Regions from separate parts of the Bradyrhizobium sp. SUTN9-2 genome, predicted to be linked through region 1. Evidence: riboswitches for the same ligand, from Rfam matches in the RefSeq annotation. Region 1 holds a riboswitch; each other region holds the start of a gene.

The links. A riboswitch is a leader RNA that binds a small molecule or an ion and turns the genes downstream of it on or off. The one in region 1 is predicted to bind cobalamin.
Region 2: linked by a shared signal. The riboswitch ahead of XF30_RS39250 (5-methyltetrahydropteroyltriglutamate--homocysteine S-methyltransferase) and the one ahead of XF30_RS38255 (TonB-dependent receptor) in region 1 are both predicted to bind cobalamin.
Region 3: linked by a shared signal. The riboswitch ahead of metE (5-methyltetrahydropteroyltriglutamate--homocysteine S-methyltransferase) and the one ahead of XF30_RS38255 (TonB-dependent receptor) in region 1 are both predicted to bind cobalamin.

The regions. Positions count from the first base shown of each region.
Region 1 covers NZ_LAXE01000001.1:5,659,397-5,664,292, forward strand. Annotated here, with positions in the region: gene XF30_RS26255 (PepSY domain-containing protein) at 1-655, opposite strand, end outside; gene XF30_RS38255 (TonB-dependent receptor) at 668-3,025, opposite strand; cobalamin riboswitch at 3,139-3,340, opposite strand; gene XF30_RS26270 (histidine phosphatase family protein) at 3,413-3,985, shown strand; gene cobT (nicotinate-nucleotide--dimethylbenzimidazole phosphoribosyltransferase) at 3,978-4,896, opposite strand, start outside.
Region 2 covers NZ_LAXE01000001.1:2,572,307-2,577,202, forward strand. Annotated here, with positions in the region: gene XF30_RS11730 (nodulate formation efficiency C protein) at 1,264-1,986, opposite strand; gene XF30_RS38045 (hypothetical protein) at 2,578-2,847, opposite strand; cobalamin riboswitch at 2,986-3,187, shown strand; partial or broken gene XF30_RS39250 (5-methyltetrahydropteroyltriglutamate--homocysteine S-methyltransferase) at 3,291-4,213, shown strand; partial or broken gene XF30_RS39255 (5-methyltetrahydropteroyltriglutamate--homocysteine S-methyltransferase) at 4,541-4,896, shown strand, end outside.
Region 3 covers NZ_LAXE01000001.1:2,384,321-2,389,216, forward strand. Annotated here, with positions in the region: gene metE (5-methyltetrahydropteroyltriglutamate--homocysteine S-methyltransferase) at 93-2,426, opposite strand; cobalamin riboswitch at 2,532-2,753, opposite strand; gene XF30_RS39935 (hypothetical protein) at 2,840-3,082, opposite strand; partial or broken gene XF30_RS11090 (mobile mystery protein B) at 3,796-4,384, opposite strand; gene XF30_RS11095 (mobile mystery protein A) at 4,381-4,833, opposite strand.

The DNA.
Region 1 (4,896 bases):
CCAGCAGCGACAGCGTCCAGACCACGCGATCCCACAGCGCCCAGCTGCTGCGCAGAATTGTCGGATAGATCCAGTGCAGCACGCTGCCGGCCCAGTTCCACGCGCGCTCGCTGCGCGTCGTATCCAGGACGACTTCGCCGGTCAGCGACGAAACGTAGACCTCCGTTCCAGGGGCATCGCCGAGAGCGGCGCGAAACAAGGGGCGATGGCGATCAAAACCGTTCGGCACGCTCCATTGATCGTAATCCGACCGCGCGACGATCGCAGCGCGCACCGCCTCAAGCCCGCGCTGACGTGAATAAGCTTGCACGATGGTGAGCGCGACATCGGCTGATGTCACCGACGCGTCTCCTCCATCGGAGGCGCGAACCGCTCGCGAACCTATGGAGCCCGAGACGACGTAGACCGGTCCATCGCTCCGCTGGATCAGCCGAACACGCCTGCCATCGGCAATCCCGCTCGCCGCAACGGCGTCCGCGACCGAGATCCTCATCCCGTCGCGATCGACCGGCACAAGTCCGGCAAATCGCTCCGCTTCCGTCAGCGACGGAAACGGGACGAAGTGCATGACGATCCCGCTCGCGAACCACATCGCGAACAGCAGGCAGAATGCGATGCCGAGCCAGCGATGCGTGAGGACGATCGCGCCCATCATGCGCTCAAGGCCTCACCATTTGAACGCGGCCGATATTTCATAGGTACGCGGCGCGCCCAGGAGGATCTGGTCCGGATAGAACGGATCGCCCCAGATCGCATAGCGCTTATCAGTGATGTTGCGGACACGGAAGGTCAGGCGGGCCTGGTCGACCGCATTGAACGCCGTCTTGGGGATGTCGACGAAGGCGTAGACGTCGGCCACGGTGTAAGCCTTCATCGTCACGACGTTGGCGTCGGTGTTGTAGCGGTCGCCGACATGACGGCCGGTGATGCCAAGCTCCACCGGCCATGGTGTGAAGAAGCGATACGACGCGCCGGCATTGGCGACGATACGCGGCACGTTTGGCGGCGTGTTGCCGGAGAACGAGCCGCCGGCAAAATTGTAGTCGGCATAGCGCGCATCGACATAGGCGATGTTGCCCCACAGCCGCAGCGGCTCGATCGGGCGTATCGAGGCGGCAAGCTCGACGCCTTTCGACTCCTGTCGTCCGGCGATGTTGAGTTGCATGCCGCCGGCGGCCGCATAGACGTTCTTGCGCAGGATGTCATAGGCCGAGAACGACCACTCCGCCCGATTGTCCCAGAACAGGTGCTTGACACCGGTCTCATAGGTGCGCGCGGTGGTCAGATCGAGCGGCTGGGTGGGCGAGAGCAGGAAGATGTTGTTGGCTGCGACGTCGGCGCCGGTGGCGTATTGGCTGAAGAAGGTCAGGCCGGGAACGGCCTCCCAGGTGTAGCCGATGCGGCCCGTCACCGGCGCCCAGTCTTTCCTGAATGGGAAGCCCACCTTCTCCACACCGTTCTTGTCGGTCGAGTTGCGGTCGAGCCCGATGTGCTCGACACGAAGGCCGCCGATCAGCGCGAAGCTGCGCGTCAGCTTGAGCCTGTCCTCGAATGACAGCGCCTCGTTGTCGATGCGCGCGGTCTGCTGCTGCGTCGTGAGCAGGCCGTAGAAACCGCGGTTGGGGTCGACCAGCGAAACGGAATCGCCGGGAAAGTTTGCCGCACCGGGCCTGACGAAATCGAGATAGCTCGACGACAGCGTCGTGACCAGCCGGTTGTCGAAGCCCGCAATATTTGTATCCCAGATCAGGTCGGTGATGTTGCCGACCAGTCGCTGACTGTGGGCGACATAGAAACGCTCGCGATCGACCAGGTTCGTGGTGGAATTGAACGCCTCGATCTCGTTATTGAACCAGGTCCGTTCCGCGCCATAGCCATAGGCCTGACTTTTCAGCGTGAGGTCAGGCGCGAGCTTCAGCTCGAAGCCGCCACGCAGCCACACTTCCTGCGCCACGTTGCGGTTATCGAGAACGTTGTAATTGGTGTTGAAGGTGCGGTCGTCGATGGTGACGGCACCGAGATTCGTTCCGTTGTAATTCGAGACGTAATTGCCGGAGACGATCCCCGTCGTCGCATGCGAACCGCTGAAGGCCACCGGCACCAGCGGCGCGCCCCAATAGGCCTTCGAGCGGTCTTCACGATATTCGACCGCACCCCAGATCCTGAGGCTGTCGGAAACACGGTAGTTGAGCTGGCCGGACGTGCCGAACGTCTTGACATTGGTGTCATCGGCAAAGCCGTTGAGGGCGGAACGGCTGATGTCGAAGCGATAGTCCAGTCCCTGCACATTGGTGCTGCCGCCGGAGCCGTAATGGGCACGGAACGAATTCAGCGAGTCCCAGGAGAAATTGGCGTCGTTGCTGACAGCTCCGGTGTGCGGCTGCTTGGTGACGAAGTTGATGGCACCGCCCGCAGCGCCCTCGCCCGAAATCAGCGAGGCCGGGCCCTTGAGAAATTCCACCGCCTCCAGATTGGCGGTATCCACGATCCGCGAGGTCATGTTCTGCGGACCGATCTTGATGCCGTTGTAGAGCGTGTTGATCTGGCTGTTGGTGAAGCCGCGCATCGAGAAGGCCGAAGGTTCGGCCGGGTTGTCGCCCGAGGTGACGCCGGCGGCGCCCTGCGCCACCTCGGACACGGTGCGATGGCCCTGCTCGCGCATGGTTTCGGCCGAGATCACCTCGACCGTCGCGGGCGTCTGCCGCACCGTCAGGCCGAGCCGCGAGGCGCTTTCGGCCACGGCATTGGTGTTGAGCGGCGTCTGCACCGTCGAATCCGGCGTGACGGGTCTTGGCGCTGCGGATACAGCCGCCGGCCTGCGCGCTGCCGCGCGGCGCGCGCTCTGCGCCGTTCCTGCTGCCGGTTTGGCCGGCTTGCGGGCCTGGGCGGGCGACACCTCGATGGGCGGCAGCGGCTCTCGGGCCTGCTGCGCCAGAGCGGCAGGCGGACCAAGAGCGGCGAAGGACGTGAACGCGGCGGAAACCAGCAGGACGCGGCGCGGTCGTGCGATACGGATGGAAGACACAGGTGAAAACCTCGGTATGACGTCAGTGGCACGTCACAGCGAACGAGGTTTCACCTTCGGCCTTAGCCGTCCGATGAAGCCGAATGTCTGTACTCCCCGACCGACATCTTCGCGTGTGACCACGGCTGACGGCAGGTCTCCTGGCTCGCGGGTCGTGACCGCTTCGTCGCCTTCCCGGGACCGAGGACCCAGTGGCTCGTGACGAAGGATTCACCGCTTACAGTTGCGGGGGCAGCCGCGGCATTGGGGACATTTTCCCCGCACCGCATTCCCTTTTCATTCCCTCTCGGGAAAACCGTCGTGAGCATCTAGGATTACCACCAAGACAGAGTCAATGTGCCAGTTGCGGCGTTGGGGCCACAGCAACCAACTTCCTTGGAGATGAGCATGGAAGGCGAGACCTTCCTCTGGTTGATCAGGCATGCGGCCGTCGCGGGCGTGCCCGGGACGATCCATGCGGCCGATGCGCGGGCCGACCTCGGCGATCACGCTGCATTGGCGGCCCTGAGGCAGCTGTTGCCCGCCGATGTCGCCGGCTATGCCAGCCCGTCGCGGCGCACGGTCGAGACGGCGCGCGCCCTGGAACTCGAACCGGAGCTGATCAGCGAGTTTCGCGAGCAGGATTTCGGCGACTGGACCGGTCATCGGCATGACGAGCTCGCCGCGACCGGCGGCGAGGCCTACGCGCAGGTCTGGCGCGATCCCGCGCACGGACGGCCGCCGAACGGCGAGAGCTTTGCGGATCAGGTCGCCCGCGTCCGCCTGGGCCTGGCGCAGATTGGCGCAGGCTCCGCGGCGCTGGTCGTTCATTCCGGCACCATTCGTGCCACGCTCTGCATCGCGCTCGATCTCACACCGGACGCCGCGCTGCGCTTCGTGATAGATCCGCTGTCGCTGACCCGGATCGACCGGCTCGCGGGCGGCTGGCGTGTCGTGTCGGTCAATCAACGCATCAGCTAGGCCGATCCGGCACGTTGGCCTGCGCGAACGTCGCCATGCCGTTGTGAAGTGCGCAGGCCGAGCGCACCAGCGGCAGCGCGATCGCGGCACCCGATCCCTCGCCGAGCCTGAGATCGAGGCTGATCAGCGGCTGCACGTTCAGCGCGCGCAACACCAGCCGATGTCCCTGCTCCGCCGATTGATGCGAGGGCAACAGGAACGGCTGGCAGGACGGGTTGAGGCGCACTGCTGCCAGCGCCGCCACCGAGACGATGAAGCCGTCGAGCAACACGGGAATGCGGCGTTGCGCAGCCGCAATGATCGCCCCCGAGATCGCCGCGATCTCGAGGCCGCCGACCGCGCACAGGATCTTCTCGACCGCGGCTCCGGCGACGCCGTGGCGCGCGATCGCCGCATCAATCACCCGCGCCTTGTGCGCGCGGCCGGCCGCATCGACGCCGGTGCCGCTGCCCGCGATCTCCCCGGCGCTCACACCGAGCAGGCTCGCAGCAATCGCCGCCGACGTCGTGGTGTTGCCGATCCCCATCTCGCCGAAGATCAAGAGATCAGGCCGGCCGGCCTCGGCGCGCACCACCGCGCGCTGCCCGGCCTCGAAGGCGAAGGCCAATTCCGCCGGCGTGAGCGCGGCCTCGACACTGAAATCGCGGGTGCCGCTGCGCGGCTTGTCGGTGACGATTCCCGCGATCTGCGCCTCGGCCAGCGTGCCGGCGTCGACCACCTCGAGGCTCGAACCCAGCTCGCGCGCCAGCACCGAGATCGCGGCGCCACCGGCAGCAAAATTCGTCATCATCGCGATGGTGACGGCTTGCGGATAGGCCGACACGCCCTGCGCGACGATGCCGTGGTCGCCGGCGAAGATGATGATCGGCACCCGCGCGGCGCGTGGTTGCTCGGTGGCCTGCAGGCCCGCA
Region 2 (4,896 bases), 3.1 Mb from region 1:
CGACGGAGTTCAGCCTCAATGCTCGCCGCATAGATGAAGCGTTCTTTCGAGAAAATCGCGGAAATCCGGTACCTTCTCACGCCGAGCCATATGATCGTTGCTACCAATCGCACTGTGGCATTTGGCTCCTCCGCGCTGCACCATAGGTCGTTGGTGCTACCGCCCATCCATTTGCACAAGAACTGAATTGTTTATGACTCAGGCAGCGCTACGGGCGGCCGCTATTGGTCGTGACGGTTCCTGCGATCTCGAGTGGCTTACCCAGGAACGCTAGCATCAGCGCCCGTTTGCTCCAGGAATTGGAACGGCTGCGATATGGAGCCGCGCTTTGCCGTGGATGCTCCGGGCGTGCGCAAGCTGCCCACGTGTTCGGACAATCGCGAGTGCCATCCTGATGCAATTCAGTGTGAGGGTTCAGTCCACAATACGCGTTTGCCCATGGCGCACGCGGGGCGAATAGCTCTGGTACGGTTTAGCCGACTCAAGCTACACATCATTCTTCAGCACCTCACTAATAATGGGAATGACATGGTCGCAGTCGTTCGGGAAGTATCGGTCTCATCTTAAGCGCTTGAAGTAGATGGTCAGCTCAGAGCGGAATTCGCAACCAAAGACGGTGCCACGGCAGGTGGAGCAGAACTAAAGAAGCGGTTTCCCAAGCTTAGAATCCGGGTCTATGACGTGCAGACAAATCAGTGCGAGGAAATCTAGAGCCGAGTCAGTGGCGCTCGACGTTCTGCGTACAGCTCCGGAGCTTCCCGGCCTGCGACTCGGAAATGGGCAGGCGCTCAGCGGGTATGCCGGGCTTGCTACCAGTGTAACTTCCTCGCCCATTTCGTCTCGGCATCGGTTCCTAGGGCCGGGTCAAAGTCGCTACGCTCACGCTCCTGCGCACGTCACGCAGTCACGCGACGTGCGGAGCACACACGCCGAATCGGCCCGGGCCCGAGGCATCCCCCAGCGCTCTAGCGAAGAATGCATGAGAGCTGGTGCCCGCACAACTTGGTTGCTCTCACTGGGTGGAGTGCAGGCGGGCAAACCACATCTCGCAAACTAGTGCGCCGCTGAGCTCGACACCTGGCGGAAAAGCGCCATCGTGCTGCTCGACCTTTCGTGAGGCGGGCCGAAATGCTGCAAGAAGGGCAGGCGCACTGTTGCGGAGCCGTAAACATCACAACTGCAGACCGCGTATGTCTTGCAGGTGGTACGAGGCGTTCGACCGTACGGCAGCTGCGGTCCGATGTTGCTTTGCGCGACCGTCTACTAAGGCCTTCGGTCTCCTAAGTCTTCCTCTTCCTTTGGCTCGGTGCGTTGGAACCAGGATCCCGGAGGAAATTTAGCGATCCGCTTGGCAAAGGAGGATTGTGGCTCCCAATCTTGGCCTTCGCTCTTCTCGAAAGTGATGACCCCGTTGTGTGTAAAATAACGTGGTCCTTGGAGATCGCAATTCACCAAGAGCAGAATACGCCACAGATCGCCTTTCTCGTTCGGCTTGTCATTCCGCTTCGGTAAGTAGTCTACCCCAACAGGTTCAATGATAGTGCAGCGGCCTTGCCCTAGAAGATCGCCGAGCCGGCCTTGCGGCGTAGTCACAAAGTTGAAGTTAGTCGGATCATGCAGAAAGCGAAGATTTGCGTTCCTTTCACCATCTGCGACTTCTCTGGCGATCAACGAGAGCGCTAGGGCGCGCCAGCCCAATTCCATGGGCTTCGCATAGGTTGACGCCAGTTCAGTCGTGCCGTCGAGCGCAACTTTCCAGGTGATAGCGTACTGTTCGTCTGATTTGTTGTCTCGGTGCCTGGTCCATGAAACGAAAACATAGTCGTTTTCGCCAAGTTCAACGACGCCCCACATCTGAGGGACGAACTGTGCCACCTTCGAGACATTGGAGATAATTTGTTCTACCGTCTCACCATCTTGCGCTCGCCAAGTTGACTTGAGTCTTTCGACAACTGGGATGTCGCTTGCGCGAATACTGTTGCTCATGGTCGCCGGCCAGGCTAGGCAGATTAGAAGTCCGCTCAGGCAACGCCATAGCGCGGGTCTTCCCGACATTCTCTTCATAACCCTCGGCCTATCGCGTTTCATCCGTACATCTTTCAAAGCGGGCCAACCTCGAACCTGCTAGGAGCGAGCGAGCCCAAGAAGTTTACGGAAACGCGTCGGGGCACCCGCGGCTATCCCGTGCGGGCAGGCGCTCCCCTCTATGTCACGCGCCGCTAACTTCCCTACCCAGCGACAGCGTCAATTGGCTGAGCTGGACATGCCCAGCGGGAGAGACTGGGCATGTTCGAGGGGCTTGCATTCTTCGTGCCAGGCAGCAGGCGGAGATTTGCACGGGTGTTATGTCATTCTTGTCGACTTTCCGACCTGCGCACGTTCGATGTTTCCATTCAGTGTATCGGCCGTAGCTTGTGCATCCTTGTCCCGCACTCGATAGTTTGCGGAAGAGGTAAACGCCTCGATGCCAAGTGCCTAATGAGAATCGGCAGTGCGTTTGCCGTCCTTGAACCGTGTGGTTCGCTGTCGTTGCCGTCGGCATTCGATCTACATGATGGCTGGGGACACGAAGCCGACTTAATCGACAAACTTTGAAGCGTGGCTGGCACGCAAATCAACCTGCTCGCCGCGTATGTTTCTAGATTGCGCCGGTTGCCTTGACGTATTCAATGCGGATCCTCTAGTTGAGAAAATAGCTGGCCAGCCGACGTGCTGGGCGAACCGCTGGAAATCGGAAGCCGCATCGAATGCATTCTGCTCGAAACGGCGGTAATTCTCGCCGCGCAGGCTGGTTTTGTCGGGTTCATTGATGGGGCCGCCTCGCCTCAAGGCAGCTCCGATGCTCACTCCGACATCTGGCAAGGGTACTTGCGATTGCAGCAGCTCTGTTTAGAGAATCATAGAAATGCACGGTTATTCGCCGAGTAGATGTCACAGAGTAGCTTGGCACATAATCTGAGAGGTTGACGGAAGAGTCCTCCTGCCGATAATCGAAGTCGTCGAGGTTCTCCGAATCCCACTTGATCCGGAGCTAAGAGGGAAGCCGGTGCAAATTCCGGCGCTGCCCCCGCAACTGTGAGCGGCGAGCTACTGTCCAACGATGTCACTGAAGCCCGCACGGCTTTGGGAAGGCCGACAGCAGCGATGACCAGCGAGCCAGGAGACCTGCCCCGACGATATATATTGGTCCACGGGCGGGGTGTCTCGGTGGTGCGCCAAGCAGCCGTCGCACGCGCGACTTCTTCTGCCTGCGTCCGCCATGGCCTTTGTCCCCAACAGGGGTTAAAACTATGTCTCTTCTCTCTCTTCCGGTTGCTACGCTCGGAACGCCACGCATCGGTCCAAGGCGTGAGCTCAAACTGTCTCTCGAGAGCTACTGGGCGGGAAAGATCAGCGAGCAGCAATTGCTTGAGGACGCATCCGGCCTGCGCGCCGCGAACTGGGCTCGTCAGAAATCTCTCGGCGTCACGATCATTCCGTCGAATGACTTCTCGCTGTATGATCAGGTGCTCGATACAAGTGTCATGGTTGGTGCTGTCCCGGAGATCTGCGCCTCGAAAGGAGAATACATTTCCCTCAAGACGTACTTCGCCATGGCTCGCGGATCACAATGCGACGACCAGGATGCGAGTTGCGGTCTCGGCCCACGGGGGTCTCGCGCACCCGCGCAGGAAATGACTAAGTGGTTTGATACCAACTACCACTACATGGTTCCCGAGTTTCACAAGGGACAGGCGTTCAGACTTTGCTCTCGCAAACCCATCGAGAGTATGAGGAAGCAAAGGCTCTCGGCTTTCAGACCCGCCCTGTCCTGATCGGGCCCGTCACATTCCTAAAGCTCGGCAAGAGTGCCGATAGCGCGTTCCAGCCCCTGTCCCTATTAGATAATTTGATACCGGTCTATATCGAGGTTCTGCATGAATTGGTCGAACGAGGGGCAAGTTGGGTTCAGTTTGACGAGCCCTGCCTGGTCCTTGATCTGAACGAAGCGGTACGAAAATCATTGTTACATGCCTATAACCGGTTCGCAAAGGAGGGACCGGCTATCAAGATCATGGTTGCCAGCTATTTCGGCGACCTAGGCGACAATTTGGATACCGCCTTGAGCCTCCCAGTTTCGGGTCTGCACGTTGATCTGGTTCGAGCGCCAGAGTTGTTGGATCAGATCGTCGCTGTCGGTCGAAGTGATCTCGTCACGTCGCTCGGTGTCATCGACGGCCGGAATGTGTGGCGATCCAACTTGTCGTCGCTCCGTCGGCGGTTGGAGCCCGCGATTGCGAAGCTCGGCAAGCACCGTGTACAGCTCGCTCCATCCTGCTCGCTGCTTCATGTGCCGGTCGATGTTGAACTCGAGACCGGGCTCGCGTCTGACGTCAAGAGCTGGCTTGCTTTCTCTGTTCAGAAGATGCGTGAGCTTGCGATCCTGGCGCGAGCACTCGCTGGCGACCAAAATGTCGGGCTCGCTCTTGCCGATTCGGAATGCGCTGCGACTGCCCGCTGGACTTCGCCGAAGATCCATGATGCCAATGTCGCTGCCCGGATGAGGGCGATCGACCAGACGATACGCCGGCGCACAAGCCCGTTTGCCCGTCGTTCCGAGATCCAAAGGGCACGCTTTGGACTACCTGCGTTTCCCACCACGACGATCGGATCCTTTCCGCAGACCACAGAAGTCAGAAATGCGCGGGCGGCGCATGCGCGAGGCGCGTTGAGCGACGAACAATACGATAGGTTCATCAAGGAGGAGATAGCCCGCGCCGTACGTTGGCAGGAGGACATCGGTCTTGACGTCCTCGTGCACGGCGAATTTGAGCGCAATGACATGGTGCAGTACTTTGGCGAGCAACTCGCCGGCTTCCTATTTACCAGGAAGGGATGGGTACAGTCTTATGGTTC
Region 3 (4,896 bases), 3.3 Mb from region 1:
TGATAAGGCTTGCCGCTGTCAAAAGGGGGGTAAAGTGCATCGGCAGTCTCCCTTGCGGAATTAGGGCCTTGACGATCTAGCTTGCGGCCACATCAAGACGCCTTGCGAAGTTCGCGCGCGGCCGCGACCATGTTGACGAGCGCCGGGCGAACTTCCTCCCAACTGCGCGTCTTCAGACCGCAGTCCGGATTGATCCAGAGCTGCGAGTCCGACAGCCGCTTTCGGGCGAGGGTCATCAGCTCTTTCATCTCGGTGGTATCAGGCACGCGCGGCGAGTGGATATCGTAGATGCCGGGACCGATGTCGTTCGGATATTTGAAGCTGGTGAACGCGTCGAGCAGCTCCATCTTCGAGCGCGAGGTCTCGAGCGAGATGACATCGGCGTCCATTGCCGCGATCGCGTCGATGATAGCGTTGAACTCCGAATAGCACATGTGGGTGTGGATCTGCGTGGCGTCGGCAACGCCCGTGGAGCAGATGCGGAAGCTCTCCACCGCCCAGTCGAGATAGGTTTTCCAGTCGGACCGGCGCAGCGGAAGGCCTTCGCGAAGCGCGGCTTCGTCGATCTGGATCATGGTCGCGCCGGCCTTTTCGAGATCGGTGACCTCGTCGCGGAGCGCGAGCGCAATCTGGCGGCAGGCTTCGCTGCGCGGCATGTCGTCACGGACGAAAGACCAGTTCAGGATCGTCACCGGCCCGGTCAGCATCGCCTTCATCGGCTTCTTGGTCAGCGATTGCGAATAACGCCACCATTCCACAGTCATCGGCTTCGGCCGGGAGACGTCGCCGAACAGGATCGGCGGACGAACGCAACGGGAGCCATAGGACTGCACCCAGGCATGTTGGGTGAAGACGAATCCGGAGAGCTGCTCGCCGAAATACTGCACCATGTCGTTGCGCTCGAACTCACCGTGCACGAGTACGTCGAGGCCAATCTCCTCCTGCCAGCGTACTGTGCGGGCGGTTTCCTCCTTGAGGAATTGCTCATACTGTGCGTCGCTCAGCTTACCCTTGGCATGTGCAGCCCGGGCGTTGCGGACGTCGGCCGTCTGCGGGAACGAGCCAATCGTCGTGGTCGGGAAGGCGGGCAAACCGAAGCGCTTGCGCTGAACCTCGGCACGGCTTGCAAAGGCGCTCTTGCGGCTGCGCATCGCCGGGTCGATCGCGGCCAGCCGCTTGGCGACGGCTGCATCGTGGATTTTGGGCGAGGTCTTCCGCGCGGTCGCTGCACGCTCGGACGCACCGAGAGCGTTGGCGACGCCCGTATCGCCGGCAAGCGCCCTGGCCAGGATCGACAGCTCACCGATCTTCTGCACCGAGAAGGAGAGCCAGCTCTTCACGTCGGGATCGAGAGCAGTCTCAAGCTCCAGGTTGATCGGAATATGTAGCATCGAGCAGGACGGCGCGATCTGAACGCGCCCCTCGCCGAGCTTTGCGACGACCGGCTTGAGCCGGTCGACCAGCGCCGGAAGGTTGGAACGCCAAACGTTGCGGCCGTCAATGACGCCGAGTGAGATGACGAGATCTGAGCGGATGCTGGATGCGGCGATCTGGCTCAACTGATGCGGCGCACGGACGAGATCGACATGCAGACCGGCCACTGGCAGTGCCAGCGCGGTTGCCAGATTGTCGCCGATGGCGCCGAAATACGTCGTCAGCATGATCTTGATGCCAGGGACCTCTTGGGCGAACCGCGCATAGGCGCGCCGGAGTGCGCCTCTTGCTGCATCGTCGAGGTCGAGCACGAGGCAGGGCTCGTCGATTTGCACCCATTCGGCCCCGCGTCTGGCGAGCTCCTGGAGCACCTCGACATAGACGGGTACGAGGCTTTCGAGCAGCGAAACCGGATCGAATGATGCATCGGCACTTTTGCCGAGTTTCAGGAACGTGACCGGACCGACAAGAACCGGGCGCGTCTGATACCCGAGTGCCTTGGCCTCATCATATTCCTCGATCGCCTTGCGGGAGGAGAACTTGAAGGTCTGGCCCATCTGAAACTCGGGGACCATGTAGTGGTAGTTGGTGTCGAACCACTTGGTCATTTCCTGCGCGGCTGCGCCGTGGCCGTGATGCGTGTGACCGCAGCTGGCGTCTTGTTCCTCGCCTTGCGAGCCTCGCGCCATCGCGAAATAGGTCTTGAGTGATACGGGGCCACCCTTCCAGCCGTAGGCCTCAGGAATGGCGCCGACCATGACGCTCGTGTCCAGCACCTGATCGTAGAACGAGAAGTCGTTGGACGGAATGATGGTCGCACCGAGCGACTTCTGACGGGCCCAATTGGCTGTGCGGAGGCCGAACGCAGTTTCGAGCAGTTGTTGCTGGCTCGTTTTGCCGGCCCAGTAGCTTTCGAGCGCGGTCTTGAGTTCGCGACGCGGCCCAATACGGGGCGTGCCGAGTGTAGCAACCGGAAGAGAGAGAGAAGACATAGCTTTAACCCCATTGTGGTGGGGGCAAAAGGCCATGGCGGGCGCTGGCAGGGCAGCCGCGAATGCGGCAGCTGCTTGGCGTCCCACCGGGACACCCCGCCCGTGGACGATTACGTTATCGGGGCAGGTCTCCTGGCTCGCGGGTCATCGCCTGCATCCGGCCTTCCCGAAGCTTGCGCTTCAGTGACACTGATGGATGTGGGCTCACCGCTTACAGTTGCGGGGGCAGCGCCGGCGTTGCGACGGTTCGAATAACCGAACGCGCACCGGCTTCCCTCTTAGCTCCGGGTCAAGCGGACCCGGAGAACCTCGACAGCTCCGATTATCTGCAATGGGGTGCCGGCGTCAACCTCTCTACGTTCACTTCCACTGCGGCATGCCGTCCGGAACGATTGTTTGCACGATCAATGAATTCAACGCTTCATGATCGCAAAATCCGATCGTTGCACAGCGTTACGCACTGGTTGCACCCGGTTGACTACCTTGTGTGTGCCGCCGTCACGTGCAATCGCTACATTAAGTTTTGCTTGTGCCTTGTTGGCCATACGTAAGGAGGACAATGGCCAAATCACCAGCGCGTAACCCATGGCTTCAAATTCAGCAGTAGTAAAGAGTGGCGTCTTTCCAAATTCCGTCAATTTCGCAAGCAGTGGCACGCCAGGCATTCGCTCGCGAAGACGCGGAACATTTCCGCTGAATGCAAGGTGTCAGGGAAGATCGCGTCCGCCTGCCTCTATGTAAAACTTGGCGCGGGTGACCGCGCCGTCGAGCTCTTTTGGCGGCCGCGTCCATTCTGGCAATGATCACGAGATCGCAACGGGCCTTTTGAAGCAGCGGCAACCTTCTCCGCCATATCGTGCGCGTCGACACTCTTCTTGTCGTTCTAGTGGGCACAATTGTTGGTCAGAATCTGGATCTTCCAGATGCAGAGCGGCCGCGCCGGAATTCTCCAGCCGCATATGATGCGCCGAAGCCACATGGTCGCGGAATTGAGGTAGAGCAGACACAATAGAATTCCCGAAATCGCGCGCTACCTTGCATCAGGAGGCGAAGGCGCGCCCGCCAACACCTGATGTAGTGCTCGTGGAAATTGAAATTGACGACGGGTTTTATCGATAGTGCACAAAACGGTCAAATTGCTCTGGCGGTGTTATTGCGCTACCTTGCGCGGATAGCCGTTGTCTTCGTGTAGTGCCAAGGCGCTGACGTAATTCTAAAATCTGACCTTTGCCTACATTGAGCGGACGGTCTTCGGACGAAAACCCCATCCTGCTCCCGTCAAAGTTTTTCATTACCGAACCCATCATTGCCGAGCTAGCTAAGGTAAGCGCTGATTTGGCCAGGATTTGCCAGATGTGGACTGGTCAGTTTATGACCGCGCGAAAGCAACAAGTGGTGCAAGATCATGGTTGTCAGCCGCCTGAAGTGCCGCAATGTAGGCCGTGCGCACAGTGCTGGCTGTCTGCAAGTCGGCGCCGCCCCATGTGAAGCGTTAGCCGCCAAGCTGCACGATCAACACATCAGCAGCCAGTCGTGACCAACGGCCGTTGCCGTTTGGAAACGGATGTACGGATACGAGGCGGTGATGGAAGCGAACGGCAAGTTCGTCCGGTGGGTAGGTGTTGTTTTCGACCCAATACCTTGCGTCGTCGAGGACCTGATGCAGCGAAATTTCGATCAGATGGCGCGACGCCGAGATTGCGCTCCGTCGTTCGGAATTTTCCAGCCCAGCGCCAGACGCGTTCGAACATGCGCCGGTGCAAGCTCTTGAGAAAACTTTCTCGAGTCGCAACTTTCCGGCGGCCGAATGCCCAACGGTTTGCCGTGGCGATATTCTGCTGCTCAAGTTCGTTTAATTCGCTGCGCATAGTAATGTGCGTTGGGATTAGATCTTCGCACTCCTGGGGCGTCAGCGGTGTCGCGTGATCGTCGGCGACGTGCAGATCAGTATTAGTCATTCATCATCCCAGAGACGCGCGGGGCGTTTCAATAAATCCTCGATCGCTTGCTCCCGAAGCGCGCGGGCAGCCTGATTGTTCTCCACAGCCTGGTCCTCAAGCCGCATCGTTTGTTCGATGGCTCGTGATTGCCGCTCGGCGATATCGGCAGCTCGCTTGGTGACGACTTCTGCGAGGGGGCGCTCGGGTACAAGCACATAGACCAACCGGCAGCCGAGGGCCTCAGCCGCGCGTTGAAGCGTATTGAGGGTTACACTGCCGCCTTGCTCGGATTTTTCAAGTTCCACAATGCGTGGCTGCGAAACGCCCAGCCTCTTGGCATATTGGGCGGTGGTCATGCCGAGCGCGTCGCGGATCGCGCGAATCCAGCCCTTGGAAGGGCGCTGGGCGTGCGAGAGCGCTCGGAGCGTGGCGAAGCGGCGGTCGAGATGGCAGATGGCGTCTTTCACGCGATAAGATATAGCATATAATCAGTTGATAAGCTCATAAGATATAACTTATGGAAAGCTCAG